Regions from separate parts of the Streptomyces sp. NPDC031100 genome, predicted to be linked through region 1. Evidence: riboswitches for the same ligand, from Rfam matches in the RefSeq annotation. Region 1 holds a riboswitch; the other holds the start of a gene.

Region 1 (6,990 bases):
TGCAGTGAGGCGCGATTGACCCTACGTTGCGCGAGAGTCAGGCCAATTCGGGCATTGTGTATGCGCGTTGGACCTTCAGGACAGTCGCTTCAGAAGTACCGCAGAGGCGACCGGTCGGGCACCGGCCCGGGCGACCCCGTCGGCCACCTCGCGGTCGGTCGAGACCACGATGACCGGACGGCCTGGCGGCTCCGCACGCACCAGCTGGCGGATCAGCTCGTCCGCCGTCACCCCCGGCTTCGAGAACAGCACCCGCACACCGCGCGGCGGCGCGAGCAGGACCGGCGCGGCCAGTTCGGCGCCGTCGAACACGCACGTCACCTCGGCGCCGGTCTGCGCGGCCAGCGCCGAGAGCTGGCCCAGCAGCCTGAGCCGCTGCTTCTCCAGCGGCATCTGCGGATAGCCGGTCTTGGTGACGTTGTAGCCGTCGACCACCAGGTGGGCCTGCGGCAGCGCGAGCAACTGGTCGAGAATGGCCGGATCGTTCTCGGACAGGGCGCGGGCCGCGATGTCCTTCGGGGTCATTCGTCCGGGTTCGACCGCGTCCACGGTCTCGGCCGGGCGCACGGAGACCGGAGGCAGGGCGAGTTCGCGCCGCAGCCCCTGGGTGGCGTCCAGCAGGGTGTCGAGCAGCAGCCGTACCCGCATGTCCTCGACGCTGCGCCCCTCGCGGGCCGCCCGGCGGGTGGCCTCCAGCGCCGCCTCGGCCTCGCCCAGGCGGGCCTTGAGCCGCCGCGACTCGCTCTCCGCGGCCGACACCTGCGCCTGCGCCTCTCCGCGCACGGCCTCGATCTCGCCCTGGATCTTGCGCAGCGCGGCCTCCCCGCGCTTGACGTCGCTGAGCGCGGCACGGAGCTTACGATGAAGCGATTCCGCTTCCTTCTTCGCCGACTCCAGCTCCGCGCGCAGCCGTTCGCTCTCGCTCCGGGTCTGCTCCCGGGCCCGGGCCAGCTCCTCGTGCAGCCGCTCCAGTTCGGCCCGGCTCTCCTCGTCGGCCCGCTCGGCGTCCGCGCGCTGGGCCTCCTCGCCGGCCGCGGTGACCAGCTTCACCCAGCCCGCCGGGCGCAGTACATAGGCCGCGGCCGCCACGTCGAGCGGATCCGCGGCCGGGGGCGGCGAGCCGGAGTCGAGGGCGCCGGAGAGCTCCGGCTGCGCCTCTCTGAACTTCTCGCCGATCCGCTGCCGGAAGAGCGCATCGGTCTCCAGGGCCGCCGCCATCGCGTTCCCGGCGAACTTGGCCCGGCGGTTCGGGGCGAAGCGGGCGTACTGCCTCAACTGGGCGGGCAGTTCCGCGACGGTCAGGCTCCCGAACCCGTCCGAGACGATCTGCACGACCCGTCGGCGCACACCGTCGGGCAGCGGACGGTCAAGCACCTCAGCGGTGCCGTCGCCCGGCCCCCCGCCTGCGGTCTCCACCATCCGTCACACCCCAATACCTGTACGGGGCCCGCTCCGCTCAGGAGCCGGCGCCCGGCCTGTCCACGAGTTCCACCTGGTCCACCGCGTTGCACCAGCGGCAGCGGACCGACTCGATGGTCTCACTGACCACCTCGCGCTCCTCGACCGTCGGCTCACCGGCAAGGTCGAGGTGGACGTACTCCACGACCTTCGACGAGCGGGTCACGTCGAAGCGGGTGAGGTTGCCGCAGAGGGTGCAGCGCCACCGCGTGGTGGCGGTCGGCAGGGGAACCGTCATCGTGACTGTTCGCTTCCTTCTCGCTCGGTCCGCGCCGCTCCTCGACGCGTGTGGCTCGTAACCCTACGGCCTGGCGGGTACTCGCCGCCCGCCCTCCCGCAGCGGCGAGGCGGTCTGTCAGGTTGCGTCCCCTTACGTCATGCTCTGTAGTCATGATCACCACCTGGAGCACGGCGGCCGGCAGAACACTCAGGGCGGTCAAGGGTGTCTCCGCGCCGATGACGTACACCCTCATCGCCCTCTGCTCCGTGATCTTCGTCCTGGGCCCGGCCTCCGGCCTCACCCCGGCGTACGGCTCCGTGGACGCGCTGCCGGCCGCGCAGCGCGCGTACTTCCGGCACTGGGGAGTGGTCCCGGCGGACCTGTTCGACGAGCCCGCCCGGGAGGCCCTGACCCCGGCCACCGCCCTGTTCGTGCACGGCAGCTGGGTGCATCTGCTCGGCAACATGCTCTTCCTCTTCGTCTTCGGGCTGATGACCGAGGAACGGATGGGCAGGGTGGAGTTCACCCTGTTCTACGTCGGCTGCGGCTATCTGGCCCTGCTGGGCTACGCGGCCGCCAACGCCACCTCCGAGCAGTCGCTGGTGGGCGCCTCCGGGGCGATCTCGGCGGTGCTCGGGGCATTTCTCTTCCTGTTTCCCCGCGCCCGTGTGACCAGTCTCCTCCCGTTCCTGTTCTTTCTGCCGATGCGCTTCCCGGCCTGGGTCGTGCTGCCCTTCTGGGCGGCCCTCCAGTGGCTCGCGGCGGGCCGTTCGGGCGACGGCCCCGGGGTGGCCTACCTCGCCCACCTGGTCGGCTTCGGCCTCGGGTTCGGCTACGCATGGGTGCGTTACGGAAAAAGGAAGGGCCCGAAGGGCGGCCTCGGAAGGGCGGTGGTGGGAGACGGGCGGGCGACTAGAGTGAAGTCCGCACCGGCTCCGGCACCCGAGGGAGAGAACCAGTCGTGATCACCGCGATCGTCCTGATCAAGACCAGCGTGGACCGGATCCCCGAGATCGCGGAGCAGATCGCTTCGCTGGATTCGGTGAGTGAGGTTTTCTCCGTCACCGGTACGTATGACCTGATCGCTATGGTTCGGGTGCGGCGGCACGATGACCTGGCCGATGTGATTCCGGGGCGGATCAGCAGGATTCCGGGCGTCGAGGCCACGGACACGCATGTTGCCTTCCGGACGTACTCGCAGCACGACCTCGAGGCGGCCTTCTCGATCGGGTTGGACAACTGATCGACTGAAGACCGCCTCACGAGGCATTCAGCAGCTCACACCGCGGGGACGCAGCGGCCCTCCTCCGTGCGGTACGTCCACTTCGCGCCCTCGGTCACCAGTTCCTTCACCGCCGTGACGAAGCGCTCCACGTGCTCGTCGGGTGTGCCCGCGCCGAAGCTCACGCGGATCGCGTTCAGGGACTTCTCGCCGGGGGCCGCCTCGGGGGCGCCGCATTCGCCCTGGGTCTGGGGGTCGGAGCCGAGGAGGGTGCGGACCAGGGGGTGGGCGCAGAAGAGGCCGTCGCGCACGCCGATGCCGTACTCGGCGGAGAGGGCGGCGGCGAAGTGGGAGCTGTTCCAGCCGTCGACGACGAAGGAGATGACGCCGACGCGCGGGGCGTCGTCGCCGAAGAGGGAGAGGATCCTGACCTCGGGGACCTCGGCGAGGCCCTCACGGACCTGGGAGATCAGGTGCTGCTCGCGAGCCACGAGGGTGTCGAAGCCGGCCTCCGTCAGCGCCTTGCAGGCGGAGGCGATGGAGTAGGCGCCGATGACGTTCGGGGAGCCGGCCTCGTGGCGGGCGGCGCTCTCGTGCCACTCCACGGCCACTCCCCCGTCCTCGCGCCGGGTGACCCTGCGGCTGGCGCCGCCGCCCGCGAGGTACGGCTCGGCCGCCACCAGCCAGTCGGCGCGGCCGGCCAGAACGCCGGAGCCGAAGGGGGCGTACAGCTTGTGGCCGGAGAAGGCGACCCAGTCGACGTCCAGGTCCTTCACCGACACCGGGTGGTGCGGGGCCAGCTGGGCGGCGTCCAGGACGATCCGGGCGCCGTGCGCATGGGCCGCGGCGGCCAGCTCGCGCACCGGCCACAGCTCGCCGGTGACGTTGGAGGCGCCGGTGACGCAGACCAGGGCCGGACCATGGGGGGCGCGGTCGGCGAGGGCCCGCTCCAGGGTCTCGACGGCCTGCTGCGGGGTGCGCGGGGCGTTGAGGTAGGTGACGCGGGCGTCCTGCCAGGGCAGCAGGGAGGCGTGGTGCTCGGTCTCGAAGACGAAGACCTGACAGTCGGCGGGGAGGGCGCGGGCGAGCAGGTTCAGGGAGTCCGTGGTCGAGCGGGTGAAGATCACCTGGTCGGCCTCGCGGCAGTCGAGGAACTCGGCGACCGTGCGGCGGGCGTTCTCGAACAGGTCGGTGGAGAGCTGGGAGAGGTAGCCGGCGCCGCGGTGGACGCTGCCGTAGTACGGCGCGTAGGCCGCCACGTCGTCCCAGACACGCTGGAGGGCGGGGGCGCTGGCCGCGTAGTCGAGCGCGGCGTAGGTGACTTCACCGCCGGTGACGAGCGGGACGGTGACATCCCGGCCCAGAACGGGCAGCGGGGCACAGAGGGTCTGGGCGGAGGCAGCGGTGGAGACAGACATGGCGAACTCCTGTGAGAAGCAAGAGGAATCACCGTGCGAGCAGATACGGCTCAAGCACGGAGAAAGGTGAAAGGGGTATGCGGAGGCGGGGCTCTACGCCCTATCGCATTCGCTTGCTCACAGAAGGCTCCCTCGACGACCAGGACCCCTGGTGGTGTTCGAGGGGTCCGCGCTTGCCGTAGACCTCGCTGCCTACGACCTGGTCTTCACCCGGGGCACCCCGCCACGGACGGAGGGTTGCCGGACAGTCGGCCGGGGCCTCATGACTGTCACTCATGACCTGGACAGGAACGTACGTGAAGTGATCGCGGTCCCGCAACTCCTGTCCGGATTGCGGGACCGCACCTCAGATCTGCTACTTGTTGCTGGCCGCCACCCAGCGCTCCAGCGTCCGCTTCGCCGCGCCCGAGTCGATCGACTCGGCCGCCTTGGCCATGCCGGCCCGGAGCTGCTCGGCCAGCGGGGCCTCGGTCGGCTCGAGGGCCACCAGGGCGGCCGCCGAGTTCAGCAGCACCGCGTCCCGGACGGGGCCCTTCTCGCCGTCCAGCACGCGCCGCGCCACCTCCGCGTTGTACGACGCGTCGGCGCCGCGCAGCGCGTCCACGGGTACGAGGTCGATGCCGACGTCCCGCGGGTCGAAGCACTGCTCGGTGACCTTGCCGTCCCGGACCACCCACACCCGGGAGGTGGAGGTGGTCGTCAGCTCGTCCAGGCCGTCGTCGCCGCGGAAGACCAGGGCGGAGTTGCCGCGCTCGGCGAGGACCCCGGCCACGATCGGCGCCATGCGCGGGTCGGCGACCCCGACGGCCTGGGCCCGCACCTTGGCCGGGTTGGTCAGCGGACCGAGGACATTGAAGGTCGTACGGATCCCCAGCTGGCCGCGCGCCGCGGCGACATGCCGCAGCGACGGGTGGAACCTCACCGCGAAGCAGATGGTGATGCCGGCCTCGTCGGCGACCTCGGCGACCCGCTGCGGGGTCAGGTTCAGATTGATGCCGAGCTTCTCCAGGACGTCGGAGGACCCGGAGGCGGAGGACGCGGCGCGGTTGCCGTGCTTGACGACCTTCGCTCCCGTACCGGCGACCACGATCGACGACATCGTGGAGATGTTCACCGTCTTGGCGCCGTCGCCGCCGGTGCCGACGATGTCGACGGCCGGGCCCGGCACCTCGATCACGTTGGCGTGCTCGTACATGGTCCGCACGAGGCCGGTGATCTCCTCCACCGTCTCGCCCTTGGCCCGCAGCGCCACCATGAATCCGGCGATCTGCGCGTCGGTCGCCTCCCCGCGCATGATCAGGTCCATCGCCCAGGCCGTGTCGTCGGCGGACAGGTCCCGGCCGTCCAGCAGTCCGTTCAGCAGGGCGGGCCAGGAACGGCCCGCCGCGGTGTCGCCTCCAGCGGGGGTCACAGCGTTCATAGCCGCTCCTGGGTGTCGTAGTAGAACCGTGTGGTCCCACCCTATCCAGGCCAGGACACGGCGAAGGGCCCCGTCCGTAAGCCGGACGGGGCCCTTCTACCGTGGCGTGGCGACGCGGGGATCAGTGGTGGCCGTGGCCGCTCGTGATCTCCTTGTACTCGTCGACCGTGGGCTTCGGGATCTGGTTGTCCTCGCCGTAGTAGGCGGTGCTGAGCTTGACGCGCAGCTTCTCGGACGCCTTCACCTTGCGCTCGACCCCGTTCTCGTCGACCGTCGGGCCGATCTCGGCCGGCTCGTACTGGTGGTGAGCCGTGAGGGTGTGCAGCTGCTCCTGGCTGAGCGGCTCGTGGACCTCGATGAACTCACCGTGCGGCAGGCGCTTGATGATGCCGGTCTCGCGACCGTGCAGCACCTTGTCGCGGTCGCGGCGCTGCAGGCCGAGGCAGATCCGCTTGGTGATGATGAACGCGAGGACCGGTCCGGCGAAGAAGGAGATCCGGACGAACCAGGTCACGTCGTTGATCGACAGGTGGAAGTGGGTGGCGATGAGGTCGTTGCCACCACCGACCAGGCCGACCATGTACACGGTCACCCAGGCGACACCGAAGGCCGTACGGGTCGGGGCGTTGCGCGGGCGGTCCAGGATGTGGTGCTCGCTCTTGTCGCCGGTGACCCAGGACTCGATGAACGGGTAGACCGCGATCGCCGCCAGCACGAGGCCGAAGAGCACCAGCGGGATGAACACGCCCAGGACGAGCGTGTGACCCCAGAAGTTGATCTCCCAGCCCGGCATGTAGCGGACCAGACCCTCGGCGAAGCCCATGTACCAGTCGGGCTGGGCGCCGGTGGAGACCTGGTCGGGCCGGTAGGGGCCCATGGCCCAGATCGGGTTGATCTGGGCCACCGCGGCGATCGCCGCGATCACACCGAAGACCAGGAAGAAGAAGCCGCCCGCCTTGGCCATGTACACCGGCAGCAGTGGCATGCCGACGACGTTCTTGTTGGTCTTGCCGGGACCCGCGAACTGCGTGTGCTTGTGGTAGAAGACCAGGATCAGGTGACCGACCACCAGGCCGAGCATGATGCCCGGCAGCAGCAGGATGTGGATCGAGTAGAACCGGGCGACGAAGTCGTGGCCCGGGAACTCGCCGCCGAAGAGGAAGTACGAGATGTACGTGCCGACGATCGGCATGGACAGGATCGCACCCTCGGTGAAGCGGACACCGGTGCCGGAGAGCAGGTCGTCCGGGAG
Region 2 (6,990 bases), on a different contig from region 1:
CGCCTCGGCGAAGGCGCGGTTGTACGCCTCGTACGACGCCCACTGCCGCCGGAACTCCGCGTCGAAGATCGGCTCCAGCGGGGTCTGGTACAGCATGTGGTGGACGAACCAGAGCACCGAGTTGGCGATGCCGTTGTACGCGTCGGAGAACACGGTCGCGTCGATGTCGAGCATCCGCACCCGCTGCCCGCCGGTCTCCTCGGCCGGCAGCAGCCCGCCGCCCGCGCGCCGTACCGCCTCCCGGTCGCCGCCGCCCAGCGCGGCGCACACCCACACCGCGTTGGTGTCCGGACCGATGGCCGACAGCCCCGAGACCAGCCCGCCGCCGCCCCGTTTGGCGAGCAGCGAGCCGTCCTCGAGGGCCTCGTACGCAACCGGGCCGCGATTGGACGCGACCAGAACGTCAGCACCGTGGGTGGAAGCCATGGTCCTCAACCTAGCCCGGCCCCGAAACGCTCAAACGTACGGTCTGCCCCGGAAGGGGGCTGTATACAGCCGTTCTCGCGCGCGCCTCACGCCACCCGGCGCGCCGCGTACTCCGCGATCTCCGCCATCGGCGGCCGCTCCTCGGTGTCCACCGAATAGGTGCGCGGCTCGAACCCGTCCTCACCCCGCTCGAACTGGGTGAGGCAGGGGCGGACGAGATGGCCGCGGGCCAGCCGGAGCTGGGCCGTGCGGTAGATCGCCGCGGCCATGCGGCCGAGGGCCTGGCCGTCCTGGTGCCGGTGCTTGCGGACGCCGACGTCGACCTGGGCGAGGGCGTCCAGGCCGACGAGGTGCAGAGCGTCGACCAGCATGCCCAGTTCCACGCCGTAGCCCACCGGGAACGGCAGCTGCTCCAGCAGCGAGCGGCGGGCCGCGTACTCGCCGCCCAGCGGCTGCACGAATCCGGCCAGTTGCGGCCAGTGCATGTTGAGCAGCGGGCGGGCCATGAGTTCCGTGACCCGGCCGCCCTGCCCCGCCGCGCCGGCGAGCGGACGGTCGTACATCGCCTTGACCAGGTCGACGTCCGGTTCGGTGAGCAGCGGGCCGACGATGCCGGAGACGAAGTCGGAGGAGAACTCCTTCAGGTCGGCGTCGATGAAACAGACGATGTCGCCGTGGGTCACCAGCAGCGAGCGCCACAGCACCTCGCCCTTGCCGGGGGCGGCCGGGATGCGGGGGAGGATGTCGTCGCGGTGGACGACCCGCGCGCCCGCGGCGGCGGCCACCGCGGAGGTGCGGTCGGTGGACCCGGAGTCGACGACGACGATCTCGTCGACCAGCGGGACCTGCTCCATGAGGTCGTGACGGATGACTGCGACGATGTCGCCGACCGTCTCCTCCTCGTTGAGCGCGGGCAGCACGACGGAGACCGACTGGCCCGTGCGCTGCTTGGCCGCCAGGATCTGGTGGAGCGGGCGATCGGTCACGGACCAGGAGCGGGTGGCCAGCCAGCGCTCGACTTCTTCCAGCACAGTCAGCGGCTCCTCACGTGTCTCGCGGTTCGGACGACTATCTCAACTGTCCTGGCCTTCGGTTACAGTCTTGAACAACGCCGATGACCATCGCATGTCGAGGGTCAACCACGCGTTGACAACTACATACCGCTCATCCAGAGGGGCAGAGGGACACGGCCCGATGAAGCCCCGGCAACCCTCCAGTCGGTTTCTCGTTCTCCAGCGAGGCTCCCGGCTAGGGAAGGTGCCAAATCCGTCTCACGGCGAGATGCGTCGTGAGGAAGATGAGGAGAAAGGGCCTCGCCTCCATGGCTGTGCAGACAGTTGCAAGCACCAGCAATCCCACCGTAGACCTCGGCCCCGCCGCGGCGCTGAGCTGTCGCGAGTGCGGTCACCGGGTGCCCCTCGGGCCGCTGTTCGCCTGCGAGGAGTGTTTCGGCCCGCTGGAGATCGCCTACGACTTCTCCGCGTACGACACCGAAGAGCTGCGTAAGCGCATCGAGGGCGGCCCCGCGAACATCTGGCGTTACGCGCCGCTGCTGCCCGTCCCCGCCGACGTGGCCGACAAGCCCAACATCAACCCCGGCTGGACCAAGCTCGTCAAGGCCGACAACCTGGCGCGCGAGCTGGGTGTCACCGGCGGGCTGTACGTGAAGGACGACTCCGGCAACCCGACGCACTCCTTCAAGGACCGGGTGGTCGCCCAGGCCCTGGAGGCCGCGCGCGCCTTCGGCTTCACCACGCTCTCCTGCTCCTCGACCGGCAACCTGGCCGGCGCCGTCGGCGCCGCCGCCGCCCGGGCCGGCTTCCGCTCCTGCGTGTTCATCCCGCACGACCTGGAGCAGGGCAAGGTCGTCATGGCCGCGGTCTACGGCGGTGAACTCGTCGGCATCGAGGGCAACTACGACGACGTGAACCGCTTCTGCTCCGAGCTGATCGGCGACCCGGCCGGCGAGGGCTGGGGCTTCGTCAACGTCAACCTGCGGCCGTACTACGCGGAGGGCTCCAAGACCCTGGCGTACGAGATCTGCGAGCAGCTCGGCTGGCGGCTCCCGGACCAGATCGTGGTCCCGATCGCCTCCGGCTCCCAGCTGACGAAGATCGACAAGGGCCTGCAGGAGCTGATCAAGCTCGGTCTGGTCGAGGACAGGCCGTACAAGATCTTCGGTGCGCAGGCCGAGGGCTGCTCGCCGGTGTCCACGGCCTTCAAGGCCGGCCACGACGTGGTCCGCCCCCAGAAGCCGAACACCATCGCCAAGTCCCTCGCCATCGGCAACCCGGCCGACGGCCCGTACGTCCTCGACATCGCGCGCCGTACCGGCGGTGCGGTGGAGGACGTGACGGACGAGCAGGTCGTCGACGCCATCAAGCTGCTGGCCCGGACCGAGGGCATCTTCGCGGAGACCGCCGGCGGTGTGACCGTCGGCGTGACGAAGAAGCTGATCGAGAACGGCGTCCTGGACCCGTCCCTGACCACGGTCGTCCTCAACACGGGTGACGGCCTCAAGACCCTCGACGCGGTGGCCGGCACCGGCCTCACCGCCACCATCCGCCCGACCCTGGACTCCTTCCGAGAGGCTGGCCTCGCATGAGCGTGACCGTTCGCATCCCCACCATCCTGCGCACCTACACCGGCGGCCAGGCCGAGGTCGCCGCCGAGGGCGCGACCCTCTCCGAGGTCATCGCGGACCTGGAGAAGAACCACACCGGGATCGCCGCCCGCGTGCTGGACGACCAGGGCAAGCTGCGTCGGTTCGTCAATGTGTACGTCAATGACGACGACGTGCGTTTCGAGCAGGGCCTGGAGACCGCGACCCCGGACGGCGCCGGTGTCTCCATCATTCCGGCCGTCGCCGGCGGCTGACAGAATGACCGATCATTACCTTCGGTAACCCCGGTCACTGAATGTTCATCCCATTGCCCCCTCCGTGAGAGAAGCGGAGGGGGCAATTCTGTGTGATTGAGCGCGGTACAGTTGGGGAACGCGCTCCGGGCTTGCGGGTCGCAAGCCTCGGAAACATGCCGTCCGCCCCGATGAGAAGTAGCCAAAGTGTGCGGGCGATATGCGGCATTCGCGCCATTTGTGGAGCCCGACTTGCCCTGAATTCGGACGAATTCTCGGCAGATTCCGGACCGGGCTCGTCCAGAATTCTCGTCCGATTGACCTGTTGCAGACGGCAGTTGGACAGATACATTCAGCCGCGGTCGACGCGTTCCGGCGCACGCCCCCGACCAATGGGGGGTGAGGTCTGACCCGGGTCCGCGAAGTGTGGATCTGTGCAAGGGCCAGTAATAGGGGAGTTAGGCATGGCTCAGGGCACCGTCAAGTGGTTCAACGCGGAGAAGGGGTACGGCTTCATCGCGGTCGACGGTGGTGCGGATGTTTTCGTCCACTACAGCGCGATCCAGATGGACGGTTACCGCACCCTGGAAGAGGGACAGCGGGTCGACTTCGAGATCTCGCAGGGCCAGAAGGGCCCGCAGGCGGACATGGTCCGGCTGGCGACCAGCTGAAGCACGCGTCGACTGACAGCGACGTTCTACTGCTCATCTTCGAAGGGCCCGTACCTCCTGGGGTGCGGGCCCTTCGTCATGCCCGCCGCCCCCGTGTTCGCGCGCGGCTGAGTACCCCCTCCGTCACCCCCGAGGCGCTTGCACTCGGGGGTGCCGAGTGCTAATCATTGGCGTTAGCACTCTGAAGGTGAGAGTGACAAAGAAGGACCGGGTCGGTGAGGCCCGCAGGCCAGGTGGGGCAAGGAACCACAGGTCGGCGAGCCGTCCGTCGCGGGCGCGGGCGCGGTCCGAAGGAATCACCCCCAGTCCTGGAGGGACCACTTCACATGGCCAAGATCATCGCGTTCGACGAGGAGGCGCGGCGCGGCCTCGAGCGCGGCATGAACCAGCTCGCGGACGCCGTGAAGGTGACGCTCGGCCCCAAGGGCCGCAACGTCGTCCTCGAGAAGAAGTGGGGCGCCCCCACGATCACCAACGACGGTGTCTCCATCGCCAAGGAGATCGAGCTCGAGGACCCGTACGAGAAGATCGGCGCCGAGCTGGTCAAGGAAGTCGCGAAGAAGACGGACGACGTAGCCGGTGACGGCACGACGACCGCGACCGTCCTGGCCCAGGCCCTGGTCAAGGAAGGCCTGCGCAACGTAGCCGCCGGCGCCAACCCGATGGCTCTCAAGCGCGGTATCGAGAAGGCCGTGGAGGCCGTCTCCGCCGCCCTCCTCGAGCAGGCGAAGGACGTCGAGACCAAGGAGCAGATCGCCTCCACCGCGTCCATCTCCGCCGCCGACACCCAGATCGGCGAGCTGATCGCCGAGGCCATGGACAAGGTCGGCAAGGAAGGCGTCATCACCGTCGAGGAGAGCAACACCTTCGGCCTGGAGCTCGAGCTCACCGAGGGCATGCGCTTCGACAAGGGCTACATCTCCGCCTACTTCGCGACCGACATGGAGCGCATGGAGGCGTCGCTCGAGGACCCGTACATCCTCATCGCCAACTCCAAGATCGGCTCCGTCAAGGACCTGCTCCCGCTCCTCGAGAAGGTCATGCAGTCGGGCAAGCCGCTGCTGATCATCGCCGAGGACGTCGAGGGCGAGGCCCTGTCGACCCTGGTCGTCAACAAGATCCGCGGCACCTTCAAGTCCGTCGCCGTCAAGGCCCCGGGCTTCGGCGACCGCCGCAAGGCCATGCTCGGCGACATCGCCATCCTCACGGGCGGCGAGGTCATCTCCGAGGAGGTCGGCCTCAAGCTGGAGAACGCGACCCTGGACCTCCTGGGCCGCGCCCGCAAGGTCGTCATCACCAAGGACGAGACCACCATCGTCGACGGTGCCGGCTCCTCCGAGCAGGTCAACGGCCGGGTGAACCAGATCCGCGCCGAGATCGAGAACAGCGACTCGGACTACGACCGCGAGAAGCTGCAGGAGCGCCTGGCGAAGCTCGCCGGCGGTGTCGCGGTCATCAAGGCCGGTGCCGCCACCGAGGTGGAGCTCAAGGAGCGCAAGCACCGCATCGAGGACGCCGTCCGCAACGCGAAGGCCGCCGTCGAGGAGGGCATCGTCGCCGGTGGTGGCGTGGCCCTGCTGCAGGCCTCGGGCGTCTTCGAGAAGCTGGAGCTCGAGGGTGACGAGGCGACCGGCGCCAACGCCGTGAAGCTCGCGCTGGAGGCTCCGCTGAAGCAGATCGCCGTCAACGGTGGTCTCGAGGGCGGCGTCGTCGTGGAGAAGGTGCGCAACCTGGCCGTCGGCCACGGTCTGAACGCCGCCACGGGCGAGTACGTCGACATGATCGCCGAGGGCATCATCGACCCGGCGAAGGTGACCCGCTCTGCCCTGCAGAACGCCGCCTCCATCGCCGCGCTGTTCCTCACCACCGAGGCCGTCATCGCCGACAAGCCGGAGAAGGCCGCCGCGGCTGCTCCGGGCGGCATGCCGGGCGGTGACATGGACTTCTGATCGACCTGACGGTTGATCGCCTGTCCCATCGACCGAGGGCGGTGCTTCCAGCTTGTGGCTGGGGGTGCCGCCCTCGGGCGTTTACTGAGGTCAGTCGGCGTACCGCTTGAGTTGCTCGGTGTCGAGGGTGATGCTCACGGGCGGCGGCAGCTCGACAGTGGTGCCCCACGGGTAGGACGGAGACCGCTGGTATTGCCCGTCCTTGGGCTCGCTGTAGACGACGACTGTGTTGCTGTCGCGGTCGATGAGGAGGTAGACGGGGATGCCGGCCGCCGCGTAGCCGGTGGGCTTGTCGATGCGGTCACGCTGGTCGGTGTCGCGGTCGTGGGAGGTGATCTCCACGGCCATGAGAACACCGTCGGTTTTCGACCACTCGCCATCGCCTGTGAAGTGGTCCACCGGTACGAGGGTCCCGTCCGTGCGGGCGCGGCCCTTGCGGTATGCCTCAGCCTTGACACCGGACTCGGGTACGAGATCGAGGTCGGGACGGTGCTGCATGCACTGGCGCAACAGCCACATGAAGATTGAGCGGTGGTTGCCGTCCGGCACTGCCTTGACCTCGACTTTTCCGTTGATGTACTCAAGCCGCACGGTTTCGGGTGCCACTGCGGCCAACTCCTCGAACTCCTCGACGTCGAGCGGGCCGTGCCGAACGCACAGCCTTCCGCCGAGGAACTCCAGGCGGTACCGCAGTTCCCTAGGAGCCCTGCGGACGAGTTCCTCGAAGTCCTCGACGGACATCTGCGGGTGTTCTTCGGTGTCAGGGGTCATGGCGTCGCCTCCTCCCCTCCATCGTGCCCCTGAGTGGTCATGTCGGACCGTGGAAGCTGTCATACGGGTGCCCTTTCTCGTCGTCTGAGGGACATCGCAGCGCGGATCTCCGCTGCGTGGACTTGGACCGCTGAAGTGGGCAGGGGCGCGTTGGAGTGCGACGGCGCGTGTTCGCCCCGGCAGTCGCCACACACGCCCCCCGGCAGTGCTTCCGGCCGCCCCGGCACCCCGCACTCCGCGCACTCCAGGACCCGGCGGGGTGGGCGGCGGACCGGTTCCGGCGGGAGTTTGTCGATCAGCCGGCGGCGGACCAGGGC

Evidence for each region. A riboswitch is a leader RNA that binds a small molecule or an ion and turns the genes downstream of it on or off. The one in region 1 is predicted to bind S-adenosylmethionine.
Region 2: another riboswitch for S-adenosylmethionine. It lies ahead of thrC (threonine synthase); the one in region 1 lies ahead of ACZ5DS_RS02085 (aminotransferase class V-fold PLP-dependent enzyme).

Annotation. Positions count from the first base shown of each region.
Region 1 is NZ_JBVIGN010000001.1:446,618-453,607, forward strand. Features, by position in the region: gene ACZ5DS_RS02065 (NYN domain-containing protein) at 76-1,419, opposite strand; gene ACZ5DS_RS02070 (hypothetical protein) at 1,457-1,696, opposite strand; gene ACZ5DS_RS02075 (rhomboid family intramembrane serine protease) at 1,849-2,643, shown strand; gene ACZ5DS_RS02080 (Lrp/AsnC family transcriptional regulator) at 2,640-2,921, shown strand; gene ACZ5DS_RS02085 (aminotransferase class V-fold PLP-dependent enzyme) at 2,957-4,318, opposite strand; SAM riboswitch class IV at 4,483-4,599, opposite strand; gene trpD (anthranilate phosphoribosyltransferase) at 4,674-5,738, opposite strand; gene qcrB (cytochrome bc1 complex cytochrome b subunit) at 5,860-6,990, opposite strand, start outside.
Region 2 is NZ_JBVIGN010000008.1:174,970-181,959, forward strand. Features, by position in the region: gene ACZ5DS_RS23405 (alpha,alpha-trehalose-phosphate synthase (UDP-forming)) at 1-426, opposite strand, end outside; gene ACZ5DS_RS23410 (glucosyl-3-phosphoglycerate synthase) at 513-1,457, opposite strand; SAM riboswitch class I at 1,588-1,730, shown strand; gene thrC (threonine synthase) at 1,748-3,031, shown strand; gene ACZ5DS_RS23420 (MoaD/ThiS family protein) at 3,028-3,303, shown strand; gene ACZ5DS_RS23425 (cold-shock protein) at 3,747-3,953, shown strand; gene groL (chaperonin GroEL) at 4,280-5,902, shown strand; gene ACZ5DS_RS23435 (Uma2 family endonuclease) at 5,993-6,673, opposite strand; gene ACZ5DS_RS23440 (hypothetical protein) at 6,733-6,990, opposite strand, start outside.